DNA from 3 places in the Dickeya fangzhongdai genome. Region 1 is predicted to be linked to each of the others. Evidence: predicted binding sites of a transcription regulator. Region 1 holds the regulator's gene; each other region holds the start of a gene.

Region 1 (5,664 bases):
ATGATAATTTGAGCTTCCATGGAATCTTCCGGACTTACCACTCGCAGACGGCCTTCGGCGATATCCTGCGCCACCCGCTCATACGGCATGGTCGCCACCCCCAACCCGGCCAGCAACGCCCGGCGCTTGTCATCCATCGAACTCACGGTCAGGCGCGGCTGTTTATCCAGCAGTTGCACCGTCAACACCGGACGCTCGCGAGCGGTATCAGCGATAGCAATACCCCGGTATTTGACACGAGTCACTTCCGATAACGGTTCGGGCTCATCGTGAATCGGGTGGTCCGGGCTGGCCACATACACGTTTTTCATCAAATAGAGTTTGCGGGTGTTGATCTCTGAAGACGAACGAAAGTGCATGTCCGGCGCGACAACGATATCCGCTCGCCCCTGCTCCAGCCGTTCCCACGCCCCGGCCAGCACTTCGGTCAATAATGACACCTGGGTATTGGCCTTTAGCGATAGCTTGTCCAACAGCGGAAAAAAGTGCTCGGTCGGCACCAGCGCTTCCACCACGATGGTCAGGTGGGTTTCCCATCCTCGCGCCAGCGCTTCGGCATCCGTGGTTAGTTTGTCGGCGGCTTCCAGCAGAATTCGTCCCCGCTCCAGCAGCATCCGTCCGACATTAGTGAATTTGGTGCGATGGCCTGAGCGGTCGAACAGCACCACATCCAGTTCATCCTCCAGTTTCTGCATGGTATAACTCAGAGCGGACGGGACTCGCCCCAGTTCATCTGCAGCGGCAGCAAAACTTCCCCGGCGATCGATGGCGTCCATGACCCTTAAAGCTTCTAGTGTTAATGCCCGTTCTTTTGCCATTTCTTCACTCATTCAGGATTTTTGAACGTACCGACCAGATTAACTGGCTAACAATCCATCGTCCAGACAATTACTATCGCTTTATCAATAATTCTCAGGGTCGAATACCATGATCATTAGCAGAGCAGCAGAACAATGCGGCCAGGCTAACTATGGCTGGTTGCAGGCACGTTACACCTTTTCTTTCGGTCATTACTTTGATCCTGATCTACTGGGTTTCGCCTCGCTGCGGGTGCTCAATCAGGAAGTGCTGGCCCCGGGTGCCTCTTTTCAGCCACGAACCTATCCGCGCGTCGACATTCTGAACATCCTGTTGCAGGGCGAGGCGGAATACCGCGACAGCAACGGTAATCATACCCGCGCCAAAGCGGGCGAAGCCTTGCTGCTGGCCGCCCAGCCCAACGTTAGTTACAGCGAACACAATATCGGCGACGACACGCCGCTGACCCGGCTGCAACTGTGGCTGGACGCCTGCCCAACGCGGGAAAACCGGTGTTTGCAGCGGTTAGCGCTAAAAGACCAACCTTACCAGTTGCTGGCATCGCCGGATGAGTCGGCCAGCGCCTTTCATTTGCGTCAGCAGGTGTGGATCCACCATCTGAATCTGGCGGCCGGCGAGCAGCACAACCTGACGCTAAACGGCAACCGCGCCTATCTGCAATCGATTCACGGCACGATCAGCATCAACGGCAATAGCGCTGCGATTCCCAACGTATTGCGCTGCGGCGACGGCGCGTTTGTTCAGCAGGAAAACAGCCTTATCATCCGGGCGGAAACCGCCACACGAGCATTGCTGATCGATCTGGTGGTCTAAGCCTGACCCGTGCTCGTACAAAGTCCCGCCACGCATGTTGCCTTCCGCCCTGACCACCAGGTTTCAGGGCGGTGCCGGCGCCGCGAATCAGGCCGGTACACGGCAGGGATTCCGCTATGAAGAAAATGAATCGCCAGTTATGCAGTGTGACGAGAGATGGCCTAGCGCAACCTTGCGGCAGCCATCTCGGCGTTTTTATTCAGTCATGGTAAGATGCCGCCATGATTTCACACTCGCTTCAGGGTTACTGCAATGGATTCAACCAATCCGGACAAACTTGTTGCCCAGGCTGAACAGCTTTGCCAGCAACGCAATGTGCGTCTGACGCCACAGCGTCAGGAAGTGTTGCGCTTGATGGCCCAGCAACCCGGTGCGATCAGCGCGTATGATCTGCTGGATTTGCTTCGCGTTTCCGAGCCTCAGGCCAAGCCTCCCACCGTTTATCGCGCGCTGGATTTCCTGCTGGAACAAGGTTTTATCCACAAGGTGGAGTCCACCAACAGCTATGTGCTGTGCCATCATTTCGAAGAACATAGCCATACTTCGGCATTGTTTATATGCGACCGCTGCGGGCAGGTGACGGAACGTCAGACGGAAGGCGTTGAGGAAACGCTGCACCAGTTGGCGAAACAGGCTGGCTTCGCTCTGCGTCACAGTGTGGTGGAAGCCCACGGCTTGTGTGGCGAATGCCAGAAGGTGGAGTCCTGCGAACATCGGGACAGCTGTAATCATGATCACAGCATCATGGTGAAGAAACGCTAAGTGTGAAGCATTGCTTCACACTACTCTTTCTAAATACATGATTCTTAATGAATACATTATTCGTTCTGAAGGCAGCTATTTGTTCTGAAGGCAGCTATTCTTTCTGAAAACAGCTATTCGTTCTAAAGACAGTTATTCGTTCTGAATAAAGTGATTCTTCCTGAATACACCACGCGTCCCTGAATTCATACATCACGTTCAGCCCGGTCAAAGTACCGGGCAGTACAGGCGTTCATCCAGACAAGCTGAACACCTGCATGGGCGGCAGCATCCATCCTTCAAAGGCGGACTAAAGCAGGGGCGTTAGCTCCAGTCGCTGTTGCGGATTACGCCAACCGCCAATCCTTCAATCGAGAAATTCTGCTCACGCAGATCGACCACGATTGGAGCGAACTCTTTGTTTTCCGCCAGCAGTTGCACAACATTGCCCTGCTTTTTCAGTCGCTTGACCGTCACTTCATCTTCAATGCGCGCGACCACCACCTGGCCGTTACGCACATCCTGCGTTTTATGCACCGCCAGCAGGTCGCCGTCCAGAATACCGATATCTTTCATCGACATCCCGCTGACCCGCAGCAGGAAATCGGCGCTGGGCTTGAACATCGCCGGGTCGACCTGATAGTGGCATTCGATGTGCTGTTGCGCCAGCAACGGTTCACCGGCGGCGACGCGACCGATCAACGGCAATCCCTGATCTTCTTCTTCCATCAGCAGGCGAATACCGCGGGAAGCGCCGGTGACGATCTCAATAACGCCTTTACGCGCCAGCGCCTTGAGATGTTCCTCAGCCGCATTCGGCGAACGGAAGCCAAGCTGACTGGCGATTTCGGCCCGGGTGGGCGGCATACCGGTTTGTGAAATATGATCGCGAATCAGATCATAAACCTGCTGTTGTCTGGTAGTTAGCGCTTTCATTCCGCCCCCTGGTTGTTTATACAGTTTCGCTGTGAGTATATACAGGGAAAGTGCCGATGGGAACCGCGATATCGCTATTGCGCGGATTTTTCTGCGATTATGCAAAGCGTCACGCAAAACGATTCCACAGTATCGCCCCCCATACTCCGGTCGCCAGCAAACAGGCGACAAATACCGCCGCCGAACCGATGTCCTTCGCCCGGCCGGACAATTCGTGGTAATCCATGCCGACCCGATCCACCACCGCTTCAATAGCGCTATTGACCAGCTCAAACAGCACGATCAGCACCACGGAACCGATCAACAACAGCCGTTCCACCATTGAAACCGGCAGCCAGCAGGCAATAATAATCGCAGCAAGCGTGAGTAATGACTCCTGGCGAAATGCCGCTTCGTGCCGCCATGCCTGTTTCAACCCTTGTAGCGAATAACCCGCCGCCTTGATGATGCGGGTTATTCCGGTTGTTTTGTTCATGCTTACTCCACCTTTAATTTGTCATTGGCCGCAATTTTAACGCGTCGTCATGGTCTCATCACCACAGATATCCTGCCGGGTTTCTGGTATCCTTGGCCCGCATTGCTAACAAGAGGCTTCTGGTTGTTATGTCAGGTTGGCGTAGAATCTACTATAAACTACTGAATTTCCCACTAAAACTCTTGGTAAAGAGTAAGGTTATCCCACAGGATCCCGTTAACGAACAACGTCTGGATCCGGCGCGGCCGATCTTCTATGTGCTGCCCTACAATTCCAAGGCGGATCTGCTGACTCTGCGCACCAAATGTCTGGAGCTCAATCTGCCCGATCCGTTGCAGCCGTTGCAGATCGACGGAAAAACCTTGCCGAGCCACGTATTTGTCAACGACGGCCCGCGTCTGTTCCGTTACTACGTGCCCAAACAGCAGTCGATAAAGTTGTTTCACGACTATCTGGATCTGCATCGCAACAATCCGGAACTCGACATACAGATGGTGCCGGTGTCGGTCATGTTCGGCCGTTCCCCAGGCCGCGAAGGCCAGAATCAGGACACGCCGCATCTGCGGTTGCTGAACGGCATAGAGAAATTCTTCGCCGTTCTGTGGCTGGGTCGCGACAGCTTTGTGCGTTTCTCCGTTCCCGTTTCGCTGCGTTACATGGCGACCGAGCACGGCACCGACAAGACCATCGCCCACAAACTGGCGCGCGTGGCGCGTATGCACTTCTCCCGTCTGCGACTGGCGGCCGTCGGCCCGCGTTTACCGGTTCGTCAGGAGTTGTTCAACAAGCTGTTGTCTTCCCGCGCCATCGCCAAAGCGATTGATGATGAGGCGCGGGTCAAGAAGATTTCCCACGACAAGGCACAGCAGAACGCCATCACGCTGCTCGAAGAGATTGCCGCCGACTTCTCCTATGAAGCCGTCAGGCTATCCGACCGTGTGCTGGGCTGGACCTGGAACCGTCTGTACCAGGGCATCAACGTGCACAATGCCGAGCGGGTACGCCAGTTGGCGCAGGACGGGCATGAAATCGTCTATGTTCCCTGCCACCGCAGCCACATGGACTATCTGCTGCTCTCTTACGTGCTCTACCATCAGGGGCTGGTGCCGCCGCACATCGCCGCCGGCATCAACCTTAACTTCTGGCCGGCCGGTCCGATCTTCCGCCGTCTCGGCGCCTTTTTCATCCGCCGGACCTTCAAAGGCAACAAGCTCTATTCGACCCTGTTCCGCGAGTATCTGGGCGAGTTGTTTACCCGCGGTTATTCGGTGGAGTACTTCGTCGAAGGCGGCCGTTCTCGCACCGGCCGTTTGCTGGAGCCGAAGACCGGCACGCTGGCGATGACCATTCAGGCGATGCTGCGCGGCGGCACCCGCCCGATCACGCTGGTGCCGATTTACATCGGCTACGAACACGTGATGGAAGTGGGCACCTACGCCAAAGAGCTGCGCGGCGCCACCAAGGAAAAAGAAGGCTTCCTGCAGATGGTGCGCGGGCTGCGCAAGCTGCGTAATCTCGGCCAGGGGTACGTTAACATCGGCGAGCCGCTGTCGCTGACCACCTACCTCAACAACCGCGTGCCGCAGTGGCGCGACGCCATCGATCCTATCGATCCGCAACGTCCGGCCTGGCTGACGCCGACCGTACAGGATATCGCCGACGACATCATGGTGCGCATCAACAACGCGGCGGCGGCCAACGCCATGAACCTGTGCTGCACCGCGCTGTTGGCTTCCCGCCAGCGGGCGCTGACGCGCGAGCAGATGGAAGAGCAGTTGGAGTGTTATCTGCAGTTGTTGCGTAACGTTCCTTACAGCAGCGATATCACCGTGCCGAACAAAACCGCCGCCGAGTTGCTGGAACACGCGCTCGGTATGGAC
Region 2 (5,664 bases), 1.9 Mb from region 1:
GACGTACTGCTCGGCATCTCCACCTCCGGCAATTCCGGCAACATCATCAAAGCGATCAGCGCCGCACGCGCCAAGCGTATGAAAGTGATTACGCTGACCGGTAAAGACGGCGGCAAGATGGCGGGCACCGCGGATGTGGAAATTCGCGTGCCGCACTTTGGTTACGCTGACCGCATTCAGGAAGTGCACATCAAGGCGATCCACATTCTGATTCAATTGATTGAAAAGGAAATGGCCGGCAACTGATCGCCGGTCATCGCACACAGCAGCTAAAGGGATCAGACGCCGTTAATTAAAGGAATCGGACATGTGTGAACTGCTTGGGATGAGCGCCAACGTCCCAACGGATATCTGTTTCAGTTTTACCGGCCTGATGCAGCGGGGCGGCCGTACCGGGCCGCACCGCGATGGTTGGGGAATTACCTTCTACGAAGGCAACGGCTGCCGTACCTTCAAAGACCCGCTGCCCAGCTTCAACTCGCCGATTGCCGAACTGGTGCAGAACTATCCCATCAAGTCCTGCGCGGTGGTGTCTCACATCCGCCAGGCCAACCGCGGCGCGGTGGCGCTGGAAAACACTCACCCGTTTACCCGCGAGCTATGGGGCCGAAACTGGACCTTTGCCCATAACGGCCAGCTCAAAGGGTATCGCCGTTTGAAAACCGGCCATTTTCGTCCGGTTGGAGAAACCGACAGCGAATACGCCTTTTGCTGGCTGCTGTATCAGCTGTCGCAGCGTTATCCGCGCACGCCGTCCAACTGGCCGGCGGTGTTCCGTTACATCGCCACGCTGGCCGATCAACTGCGTAAAAAGGGCGTGTTCAATATGCTGCTGTCGGATGGGCAGTTCGTGATGGGGTTCAGTTCGACCAAACTGCACTGGATCACCCGACGGGCGCCATTTGGCAAGGCGACCTTGCTGGATGATGATGTGGAAATCGACTTCCAGCAGCAGACCACACCCAACGATGTGGTCACGGTGCTGGCGACTCAGCCGTTGACCGGCAACGAAACCTGGCACCCGATTGCGCCAGGCGAGTTCGTGTTATTTTGTTTTGGCGAGCGTGTAATTTGACTCAGGCTGACCGACGGGCGCGGACTGGTTAACCACGTACTGCCCGTTGAGCACCGACACCGCCGGCGGCTGGTGGGTCCGGTTGAAGTAGGCGTAACCCGGCTGCAGCTGACTCCAGAATTTGTAGTAGCTGGAGCGGCTGTGGCGCTTCATGTTCTGCTCGTTCATGCGGAACGGGTAAATCGCCAGCTCTACTTTCTGCTGCCCGTTGCGCAGCGCTTTCTCCACATAAGTGTAAATCTCTTCAATATATTTGTTGGTCATGGCATAGCAGCCGATAGACACGCACTCGCCGTGGATCATCAGGTAACGGCCGGAATAGCCGTGCGCGCGATCGTACTCGTTCGGGAAGCCGACGTTGATGGCGCGATAATAATGGCTGTCGGGTTTCAGTTGCTTCAGATCAACCTGATAAAACCCTTCCGGACTTTTAAAATCGCCCTCGGTCATTTTGGGGCCGAGGCCGCCGGAATATTTACAGATCGGGTAACTCTGCACCAGCTTGTACTCGTCGCCTGTTCTGGTGTAAAGCTCCAGTACCCGTTCTTCCTTGAAGATCTGAATATAAACCGGTGATCCTGCCACCTGCTGTTTCATTTCTGTCGTCGCCGGCGACACCTGATTGGCGTAACTGTTGCTGATGGCGACGGAAGGCAAAATAAACAACATCGCAAGCGAAAGCGCGACTTTGTGCATTGTTAATCCTGATTATTGGAGCTGTTATTTTATACCCGTCATACTTCAAGTTGCCGGTGCGTTATTCAACACGCGAGCGTATTGTCCGGTAAATCGAATAATCTTGGGTATATCTGATACGGTGTGTGGCGGTGCCGCCCCGCATCTCTTATCTGTCAGGCTTTGTCCTGCCATTAGGCTATGCCCCATAGCGAGGGATAGCCTGATGTCAAGTCGCGCAACCACATTATCACCGTATCCGTTTTATTCAGGAAGGAAAAAAGAATAAAAAATCGGACTATTCCGGCCAATAGCGCCCGCCGCTCATCTGATGCAGTGGAACCGTTAAGCGAAGGTGTTGCCTGTTGTAATATTGATCTGTATATTTATACAGTAATTTGGAGGGGCGATGCGCAAGATCATTCATGTCGATATGGATTGCTTTTACGCCGCGATAGAGATGCGGGATAATCCGCGCCTGCGTGATATTCCGCTGGCGATCGGCGGCAGCGCCGATCGGCGCGGCGTGATCTGCACCGCCAACTACCCGGCCCGCCGTTATGGCGTACGCAGCGCTATGGCGACCGCCACCGCGTTGCGGCTTTGCCCTCATCTGACGCTATTGCCCGGTCGAATGGAAGTTTACAAAGCCGCCTCCTACCAGATTCGGGAGATCTTTTCCCGTTACACCTCGCTGATTGAGCCGCTTTCGCTGGATGAAGCTTATCTCGATGTGACCGACAGCCTGCATTGCGGCGGTTCCGCCACCCTGATGGCCCAGGAAATCCGCCAGACGATTTCCGACGAACTGCACCTGACCGCTTCGGCCGGCGTCGCGCCAATCAAGTTTCTCGCCAAAGTCGCCTCCGAACAGAACAAACCCAACGGGCAGTATGTGATTTCACCGGCGCAAATGGAGGCATTCCTGCTGGCGCTGCCGCTGGAAAAAATCCCCGGCGTCGGCAAAGTGACCGCCAAACGGCTGGCGGAGTGCGGGCTGCTCACCTGCGCCGATGTTCGCCGCTATGCGCTGACCGAACTGCTGCGGGAATTCGGTAAATTCGGTCGGGTGCTGTGGGAACGCTGCCACGGTATTGACGAGCGTCAGGTGTCGCCGGATCGTCTGCGTAAGTCGGTCGGCGTTGAGAAAACGCTGGCGCAGGATATTCACGACTGGACCGCCTGCGAAGCGTTGATTGAGCGATTGTATGACGAGCTGGAACTACGCCTGCGGCGTGTTCGCCCGGACCTGCATATTGCCCGACAAGGGGTAAAGCTGAAATTCGACGATTTTCGCCAGACGACGCAGGAACATGTCTGGCCGGTGCTGAATAAACCGGATTTGCTAAGGCTGGCACGGGAGAGTTGGGAACAGCGGCGTGAAGCGCGGGGCGTGCGGCTGGTAGGGTTGCATGTTTCGTTGATCGACCCGCAACTTGAACGGCAACTGGTATTCCAGTGGGATTGACGCCCTGCGGCGAGGGCATCGGCATTTGGCGGTGATGCCCGACGGATCGGGCATCACCGGCGCGGGTTACGCGCGTTCCGGAATGGCTTTCAGCAGTGCGGTCAGCAGTTTCCAGTACTGGCCGACGCTGGCGATGTGAACCTGTTCATCCGGCGAGTGCGGACCGGTGATGGTCGGCCCAATGGAAACCATATCCATGTCTGGATACGGTTTCTTGAACAGACCACACTCCAGCCCGGCGTGGATCACCATGATGTTAGGCGTTTTGTCGAACAGCTTCTGGTAGGTTTCACGCACCAGATGCATCACCGGCGACTGGGCATCCGGCTGCCAGCCGGGGTAACCGCCTTTGGCCTGGGTGTCGGCGCCCGCCAGTTGACCCAGTGAAGTGAGCATGCTCACTACGTAGTCTTTGCCGCTGTCGACCAGCGAACGAATCAGGCAGTGAATTTCCGCCTGCGTGTCGGTCATGCCGACCACGCCGACGTTCAGCGACGTTTCCACCACGCCTTTCACGTCGTCGCTCATGCGGATCACGCCGTTCGGCGTGCTGTTCAGCAGGGCGATGAAACGATCACGGCTGGCGGTGGTCAGCGCTGCCGCCGTGCCGTCTGTGGCTTCCAGCAGCAGGGTGATGTTCTTTTCCACCGCCGCGAGTTCGTGCTTCAGCACGGCCAGGTAGGCTTGCGCCGCGGCTTTCAGCGCGTCCGCTTTGTCGGCTGATACCGCCAGAGTGACGGCGCCTTCGCGCGGAATGGCGTTGCGCAGCGTGCCGCCGTGCAGGTCGATGACCCGCAGGTCCAGTTCTGCGGCGTGCTGGGCCAGAAAGCGCGCCAGCAGTTTGTTGACGTTGCCCAGTCCCAGGTGGATGTCGCAACCGGAGTGGCCGCCTTTCAGCCCTTTGATGACCAGTTTCAGCGTCTGATAACCGACTGGAACCGCTTCGCGTTGCAGCGGCAGACGGGTCAGGAAATCAATACCGCCGGCGCAACCCATGTAAATTTCGCCTTCCTCTTCGGAATCGGTATTGATCAGAATGTCGCCCCGCAGCCAGTTGGGTTGCAAGCCGAATGCGCCGTCCATGCCGGCTTCTTCCGTCATGGTCAGCAGCACTTCCAGCGGCCCGTGCTCCACGCTGTCGTCAGACAGCACTGCCAGCGCCGAGGCCATGCCGATGCCGTTGTCAGCGCCCAGCGTAGTGCCGCGGGCCTTGATCCATTCGCCATCGATGTAAGGTTGGATTGGGTCTGTGGTGAAGTCGTGTACTGTGTCGTTGTTTTTTTGCGGCACCATGTCCAGATGCGCCTGAATCACCACCGGTTTGCGGTTTTCCATGCCGGGCGTCGCCGGTTTGCGCAGCAGAATATTGCCCACCTGATCGCGCTCCGTATGAAGGCCTCGCTCCTGCGCCCAGGACAGAATGTAAGCGGCCAGCGCTTCTTCATGATAGGACGGGTGCGGAATAGAACAGATTTTGGCAAAAATGTCCCACAGCGGCTGTGGGGAGAGTTGAGACAAGGCTGACACTATTTAACCTCTCCAGTTAAGCATCCACGCGACGGATGGCGTGCGATGCCGAAAAACCGTTATTGATCGCCTGAAAACGCAGGCACGCTAAGACAGAATAACACTTTCCCACGATCGGGGAGAATGTCCGCGGCATAAGGATTATGAATAGTAAGAGAGGATAAACGATGAACGAACGTAAAGGATCAGGGAGAGGGAAGACGGGGGAAGAGAACGCGCGCTCTTCCCATCATTCGGCCTTAATCGTAGTCGTTGCGACGGCGTGCGCTGGAGGGCTGTTCGTCCCGGCGAATCTCGACGGGGATCAGGGCGGGCTGGCGCCGCATTAACAGACGCAAGCTGATGCTCAGCTCAAAACAAAACAGTATCATCAACGCGAGGCCGGATACGGGGATGAACACGTCCAGTTGTGCAAGGAGGAAGCTGTCGAAAATAGTCATGAGTGTTCTCCTGGCTGTGGTTATTCAACCTGTTTTTAACGTATAGGCAACATCTAGTCTAATAACTTTTTTACATTATAGCGGCTTGATTGATTACGCAGCGTTACCATTTGATTAGCGTATGGCGCACATATTGTATAAATACTGGTTTTTGTCCGATCAGCTATCTATAATCTCGCGCAACCTTATTTTCCCCTTCCGACTCTGATTAAGCCGACTTCACCGTTGGCTGGGATATGTTTTATGAGTGAAAAGTACATCGTCACCTGGGATATGTTGCAAATCCACGCCCGTAAACTGGCTCAGCGTTTGCTGCCGGCCGAACAGTGGAAAGGCATTATTGCCGTGAGCCGTGGTGGTCTGGTGCCGGGGGCCCTGCTGGCCCGCGAGCTGGGTATCCGCAATGTGGATACCGTGTGCATCTCCAGCTACGATCATGACAACCAGCGCGAGCTGAAAGTGCTGAAACGGGCTGAAGG
Region 3 (5,664 bases), 1.3 Mb from region 1:
TTTATCAAGCCATCATATTTTAAAAAATCCGGTTTCCTGTTATTAACGATTATCGGCTAACCACTGATTTCCGCTGAAAAATCTATCCGTCGACGAACCTTTTTCTGGTTAACCGGCTGGCATTTCCTGCACCGCCGCCCAGCGCTTTTTTGCCGCCGGCTGTACAACCGTTAACCATCCGGGAAGACGCGTGGAAAATTTCTGTCGGCGCTTATGCTGCTTCAGGCCAAGATGTGGTATATATCCGCTACTTTTTACGGCAGATAACCGAAAGATAAGGGTATTTATGGGGAATCGCACATTGGCGGAGCTGGATCGTGTGGTGGCGCTGGGCGGCGGTCACGGACTGGGGCGCGTCATGTCGTCGCTCTCCTTTCTGGGGTCACGGCTGACCGGCATCGTCACCACAACCGACAATGGCGGCTCCACCGGGCGAATTCGCCGTTCGGAAGGCGGCATCGCCTGGGGCGACACCCGGAACTGCCTGAACCAGTTGATCACCGCCCCCAGCGTGGCGTCGGCAATGTTCGAGTACCGTTTCAGCGGCAACGGCGAACTGTCCGGCCACAATCTTGGCAATCTGATGCTTAAGGCGATGGATCACCTCAGCGTGCGTCCGCTGGAAGCCATCAACCTGATCCGCAATCTGCTCAAGGTGGACGCGCTGCTGATTCCGATGTCGGAACAACCGGTAGACCTGCTGGCGATTGATGCCCAGGGCAATCCGGTGTACGGCGAAGTGGCGGTAGACCAGCTCGCCACCCTGCCGCAGGATCTGATGCTCTACCCGGCCGCCCCCGCCACACGGGAAGCGCTGACGGCGATTACCGAGGCGGACCTGATCCTGATCGGCCCCGGCAGCTTTCTCACCAGCCTGATGCCGCCGTTACTGCTTACCGATCTGGCGCAAGCGCTGCATGACGCCCGCGCCCCGGTGGTGTACATCGGTAATCTGGGGGACGAACAAAGTCGAATCGCCACCCGCCTGACGCTGGCGCAGAAGCTGCAGCTTATCGAGAGCAAAATTGACCGGCGCATCATTGACGCCGTGGTCGTCGCGCCCCGAACGGACACCCGCGGGGTGGACGATCGCCTGATTATCCAGCAGCCGCTGGCAGCGCAGGACGTGCCGCACCATCATGACCGCGTACTGTTGCGCGCGGCGCTGGAGCAGGCGGCACAGTCGCTGGGACTATGCCCTGCCTGAGGTTCACTCTCTGAGCCACGGCGTATGGGTCATGCCCAGCAGCAGACCCTCCGGGCTGAGGAAGCGGGTTACCGTCTGCCCCCAAGGCTCCAGCCGGTTCTCCACTAACAGCGGATATCCCTGCTGTTTGACCGCTTCGGTAGCGGCGGCGATATCCGCCACTTCCAGTTCCATCCAGCCCTGCGGCCTTGGATACGCCGACGGCCAGTCATCACTGCCGAAACAAGACTGACTGGCCTGCGCCAGCGGCCATAGCGCGAAATGCTTCACGCCGCCCAACTCGTCGCAGGAGAGGTAGATGTCATTGCCTTCCATCGGCTTTAGCGGCAGGTTCAACATCGTCTGATAGAACGTCTGACTAGCCGGAGCGGATACCGTTACCGGCCCAAAGCCAGCCACGAACAGCACGTCTACGCCAGGAATCGGATTATTCATCACTCAGCCTCTCTTTTGTATATGCTCTGCATCTGTGTAGGTTCTGCATCTGTATATAGGCGCTGCCTCGCCATGCCGCCGGCCGGGCGACAACGCCAGCACAGCGCTCACGCCGGTATCATCATGACGCGGCGATAAACTGTTCGCGCAGCGCGTGAATCTCGTCGCGCAGCCGGGCGGCTTCCTCGAATTCCAGATTCTGCGCATGGGCCAGCATCTGACTTTCCAGCTCGCGGATTTTTTGATCCAGCGCTTTTGGCGACAGTTGCTGGTAATGCGCCGCCGGTTCGGCCGCTTTCTTGCCGCGCCCTTTGCCCCGGCCGTTAGTCGGCTGACCAATCTGCAGGATGTCGCCAATCTTCTTGTTAAGCCCCTGCGGCACGATGCCATGTTGTTCGTTGTACGCCTGCTGTTTCTCGCGACGGCGCAGAGTCTCATTCATGGCACGTTCCATCGACGGCGTAATCTTGTCGGCATACAAAATCGCCTTGCCGTTAAGATTACGCGCCGCCCGGCCGATGGTCTGAATCAGCGATCGTTCCGAACGCAGGAACCCTTCCTTATCGGCATCCAGAATCGCCACCAGCGACACTTCCGGCATGTCCAGACCTTCACGCAACAGGTTGATGCCCACCAGCACGTCGAACTCGCCCAGACGCAAATCGCGGATGATCTCCACCCGCTCCACGGTATCAATATCAGAGTGCAGATAACGTACCCGCTCGCCGTGCTCTTCCAGATACTCGGTCAGGTCTTCCGCCATCCGCTTGGTCAGGGTGGTGACCAGCACGCGCTCGTTGATGACGGAACGTTTACGAATTTCCGACAGCAAGTCATCCACCTGGGTGGTCACCGGGCGGACTTCCAGTTCCGGGTCCAGCAGACCGGTCGGCCGCACCACCTGATCGATCACCTCGCCGCCGGATTTTTCCAGCTCGTAATTGCCCGGCGTCGCCGACACATAGATGGTCTGCGGCGCCAGCGCTTCGAACTCCTCGAATTTCATCGGCCGGTTGTCCAGCGCCGACGGCAGGCGAAAACCGTACTCTACCAGCGTTTCCTTGCGCGCCCGGTCGCCGCGGTACATGCCGCCCAGTTGCGGAATGGTGACGTGGGATTCGTCGATCACCAGCAGACCGTCGGCCGGCAGGTAATCGAACAGCGTCGGCGGCGGTTCGCCCGGCCCGCGGCCGGACAGAAAGCGGGAGTAGTTTTCAATGCCGGAGCAATAGCCCAGCTCATTCATCATCTCCAGATCGAAGGTGGTGCGCTGCGCCAGCCGCTGTTCTTCCAACAACTTATTGCCGGCGAGCAGCACCTGACGGCGCTCCGCCAGCTCAACCTTGATCTCTTCCATCGCCTGCAGGATGCGTTCGCGCGGCGTGACGTAGTGGGTTTTGGGGTAGATGGTGTAACGCGGCACCGTCTGCACAATATGTCCGGTGAGCGGGTCGAACAGCGACAGCCGCTCCACTTCTTCGTCGAACAGTTCCACCCGCAGGGCGATGTCTTCAGATTCCGCCGGAAAAATATCGATGATCTCGCCGCGCACGCGAAAGGTGCCGCGCGAAAACGCCTGATCGTTGCGGGCGTACTGCAACTCCGCCAGCCGCCGCAGGATGGCGCGCTGGTCGATCAGCATGCCCTGAGTCAGGTGCAGCATCATCTTTAGATACAAGTCCGGGTCACCCAGACCGTAAATGGCGGACACCGACGCCACCACCACCACGTCGCGCCGCTCCAGCAGCGCCTTGGTGGCGGATAATCGCATCTGTTCGATGTGTTCGTTGACCGAGGCGTCCTTCTCAATGAAGGTGTCCGAACTCGGCACGTAGGCTTCGGGCTGGTAGTAGTCGTAGTAAGAGACGAAATACTCCACCGCATTATCCGGAAAAAACGCTTTCATCTCGCCATACAGCTGCGCCGCCAGCGTCTTGTTGGGCGCCAGCACCATCGTCGGCCGGTTGAGGTCGGCAATCACGTTGGCGATGGTGAACGTTTTACCGGACCCCGTTACCCCCAGCAGCGTCTGGTGCGCCAGTCCGTCTTCCAGCCCTTCTTCCAGGCGGCGTATCGCCTCGGGCTGATCGCCGGCGGGTTTGAAATCAGAATGCAGTTTGAACGCTTTACTCATGGATAAGACACCCGGATAAAAAACGGTTGGAATCACGCAACGGACATCGGCGGGTTAGGCCAGCGTCGCCGACAGGGAGAGACACACCTAGTATGAAAATCCCCGGTCAGATTTGCCAGCCACATATTACTGGATATAAAAACAGCATCAAGCAATTCTTAACCATTGACGGCACAACCATAGCGCCCTGCTTGACTAGCACAGAGTGATGCCGCTAATCCAGCAAAAAATAATGCATTTATCCCCAGAAATGCCGTTTCTCAAATTAGCTGCTACGACCAGTGCCGGTGATTTATTCAAACGGGTCCCGCTGCAATAAAAGTGACTTGCTTTTAATTAATTATTTGATTTTTAATGATTTTATAAAAAAGCGGAGATTAGCATCAAACCAGGCGCAACCCGCGCCAGCTCTCGGCTGGCGCGTTTTTTCTAACCCTAATGCACACGGTTATCCACAGAAATAGTGGATAACTCCCACAAGCGCCCGCGCCTCCTGTATTGGCGTGTTTTACTGTTTTTTTCCGCCACGAAAGCGCAAGGCGCTTTTAAACAAGATTTCCGTGTTTGACCCGGCGATCATTATAAAAAAAAGTGCTAAATGACACAGACTTAGCAAGAAGAAAAACTGCTGGCCCAGTGGATTCAGCACCTGTTTTCAAGATGGTTTTTTCTATCAATTTCAACCAGAAGAGGGGGAAAAGCTGCGACTCATGCAACATTTACTCAGAATCGTTAACCTCTCAGTAAAGTGATGTTTAAGTAATCGCCGATATCCTGCTGAATTGGCTCGGATAAGTAAGGGATTTCCCCCAGTTGCGGCGCCGGAATCCGCGCTTGCAACGTTTGCAGGTAGGCGTGATGGTGACGACCGGGCGGCTGCACCACGTTGGCGACCCAGCCCGCCAGCCGCAAACCGGCTTGCTGCACCGCCTGCGCCGTCAGCATCGCATGGTTGATGCACCCCAGCTTCACCCCCACCACCAGAATCACCGGCAGCGCCTCTTGCTGTACCCAATCGGCGAAGGTCTGCCGTGTGGAAAGCGGCGTAAACCAGCCGCCGGCGCCCTCTATCAGCACCCAGTCCGCCTGACGCCCCAGCTCGCGCAACCCCTGGCTGAGGGTGGAAAACGCAATCGGTCGCTGTTCGGCGGCGCTGACGATATGGGGCGACGTCGGTTCCAGAAACGCCAGCGGATTGACCGCATCGTAGGGCAGCGCCACGCTGCTGTTGGCCTGCAACTGCAATGCATCGCTGTTGCGGATGCCGTGCGGCGTCACGTCGCAGCCGGAGGCCACCGGCTTATACCCGGCGGTACGGTATCCGGCGCGGCGGGCGGCCTGCAGCAGCGCCACGCTGGCGACCGTTTTGCCTACTTCAGTGTCGGTTCCGGTAACAAACCAGCGTTCAGTCACGATAAATCACTCCAAAAACACGTTGATACGTCAGGGGATAGCCCTGCGGATGACGACTGTAACGCGTGGTCAGTTCGGTCAGTTGCCGACGGCTCAGGCCGCCGTGGTCACGGCCGTCACGCAGCCAGGTGGCGCCTACCCCTTTGACCGAACGCATCAGGCTCAGCACATCGGGGAAATAGCAGGTCACCGGCGCCAGCGAGACATCAGCGTGGTAGAGACGGAAGGAGGAGACGATCGCCTCCAGCGACATAAAGCGGTTAATGCGACGCGAGCCGTCCAGTTGCTGCCAGGCGGCATCCAGTTCAGCCAGCGTGCCTTCCGCCAGCGTACAGACGGCAATCGCCCCGCCCGGCCGGGTGACCCGGTAAAGTTCAGCCAGCCCGGCGTCGAAATCATCGCACCATTGCATCGCCATGTTGCTAAAGCTGATATCCACGCTGCCATCCGCTAACGGCAGATGTTCGATATCGCC

The links. The regulator LexA, encoded in region 1, represses DNA repair genes until DNA is damaged. The targets are predictions, from matches to a motif close to TNCTGTATGTACATACAGNA.
Region 2: a site for LexA is predicted at 2,127-2,146, ahead of dinB (DNA polymerase IV). Genes of this name have one in related genera too.
Region 3: a site for LexA is predicted at 3,904-3,923, ahead of uvrB (excinuclease ABC subunit UvrB). Genes of this name have one in related genera too.

What each region holds. Positions count from the first base shown of each region.
Region 1 is NZ_CP025003.1:687,261-692,924, reverse strand. It holds gene CVE23_RS03305 (LysR family transcriptional regulator) at 1-818, opposite strand, end outside; gene CVE23_RS03300 (pirin family protein) at 928-1,632, shown strand; gene zur (zinc uptake transcriptional repressor Zur) at 1,885-2,394, shown strand; gene lexA (transcriptional repressor LexA) at 2,698-3,309, opposite strand; gene CVE23_RS03285 (diacylglycerol kinase) at 3,419-3,784, opposite strand; gene plsB (glycerol-3-phosphate 1-O-acyltransferase PlsB) at 3,913-5,664, shown strand, end outside.
Region 2 is NZ_CP025003.1:3,858,975-3,864,638, reverse strand. It holds gene lpcA (D-sedoheptulose 7-phosphate isomerase) at 1-246, shown strand, start outside; gene CVE23_RS17335 (class II glutamine amidotransferase) at 308-1,075, shown strand; gene dpaA (peptidoglycan meso-diaminopimelic acid protein amidase) at 1,046-1,771, opposite strand; gene dinB (DNA polymerase IV) at 2,160-3,218, shown strand; gene pepD (beta-Ala-His dipeptidase) at 3,285-4,745, opposite strand; gene CVE23_RS17315 (hypothetical protein) at 4,985-5,185, opposite strand; gene gpt (xanthine phosphoribosyltransferase) at 5,429-5,664, shown strand, end outside.
Region 3 is NZ_CP025003.1:1,981,752-1,987,415, reverse strand. It holds gene CVE23_RS09005 (gluconeogenesis factor YvcK family protein) at 287-1,207, shown strand; gene CVE23_RS09000 (VOC family protein) at 1,211-1,642, opposite strand; gene uvrB (excinuclease ABC subunit UvrB) at 1,764-3,776, opposite strand; gene bioD (dethiobiotin synthase) at 4,509-5,189, opposite strand; gene bioC (malonyl-ACP O-methyltransferase BioC) at 5,182-5,664, opposite strand, start outside.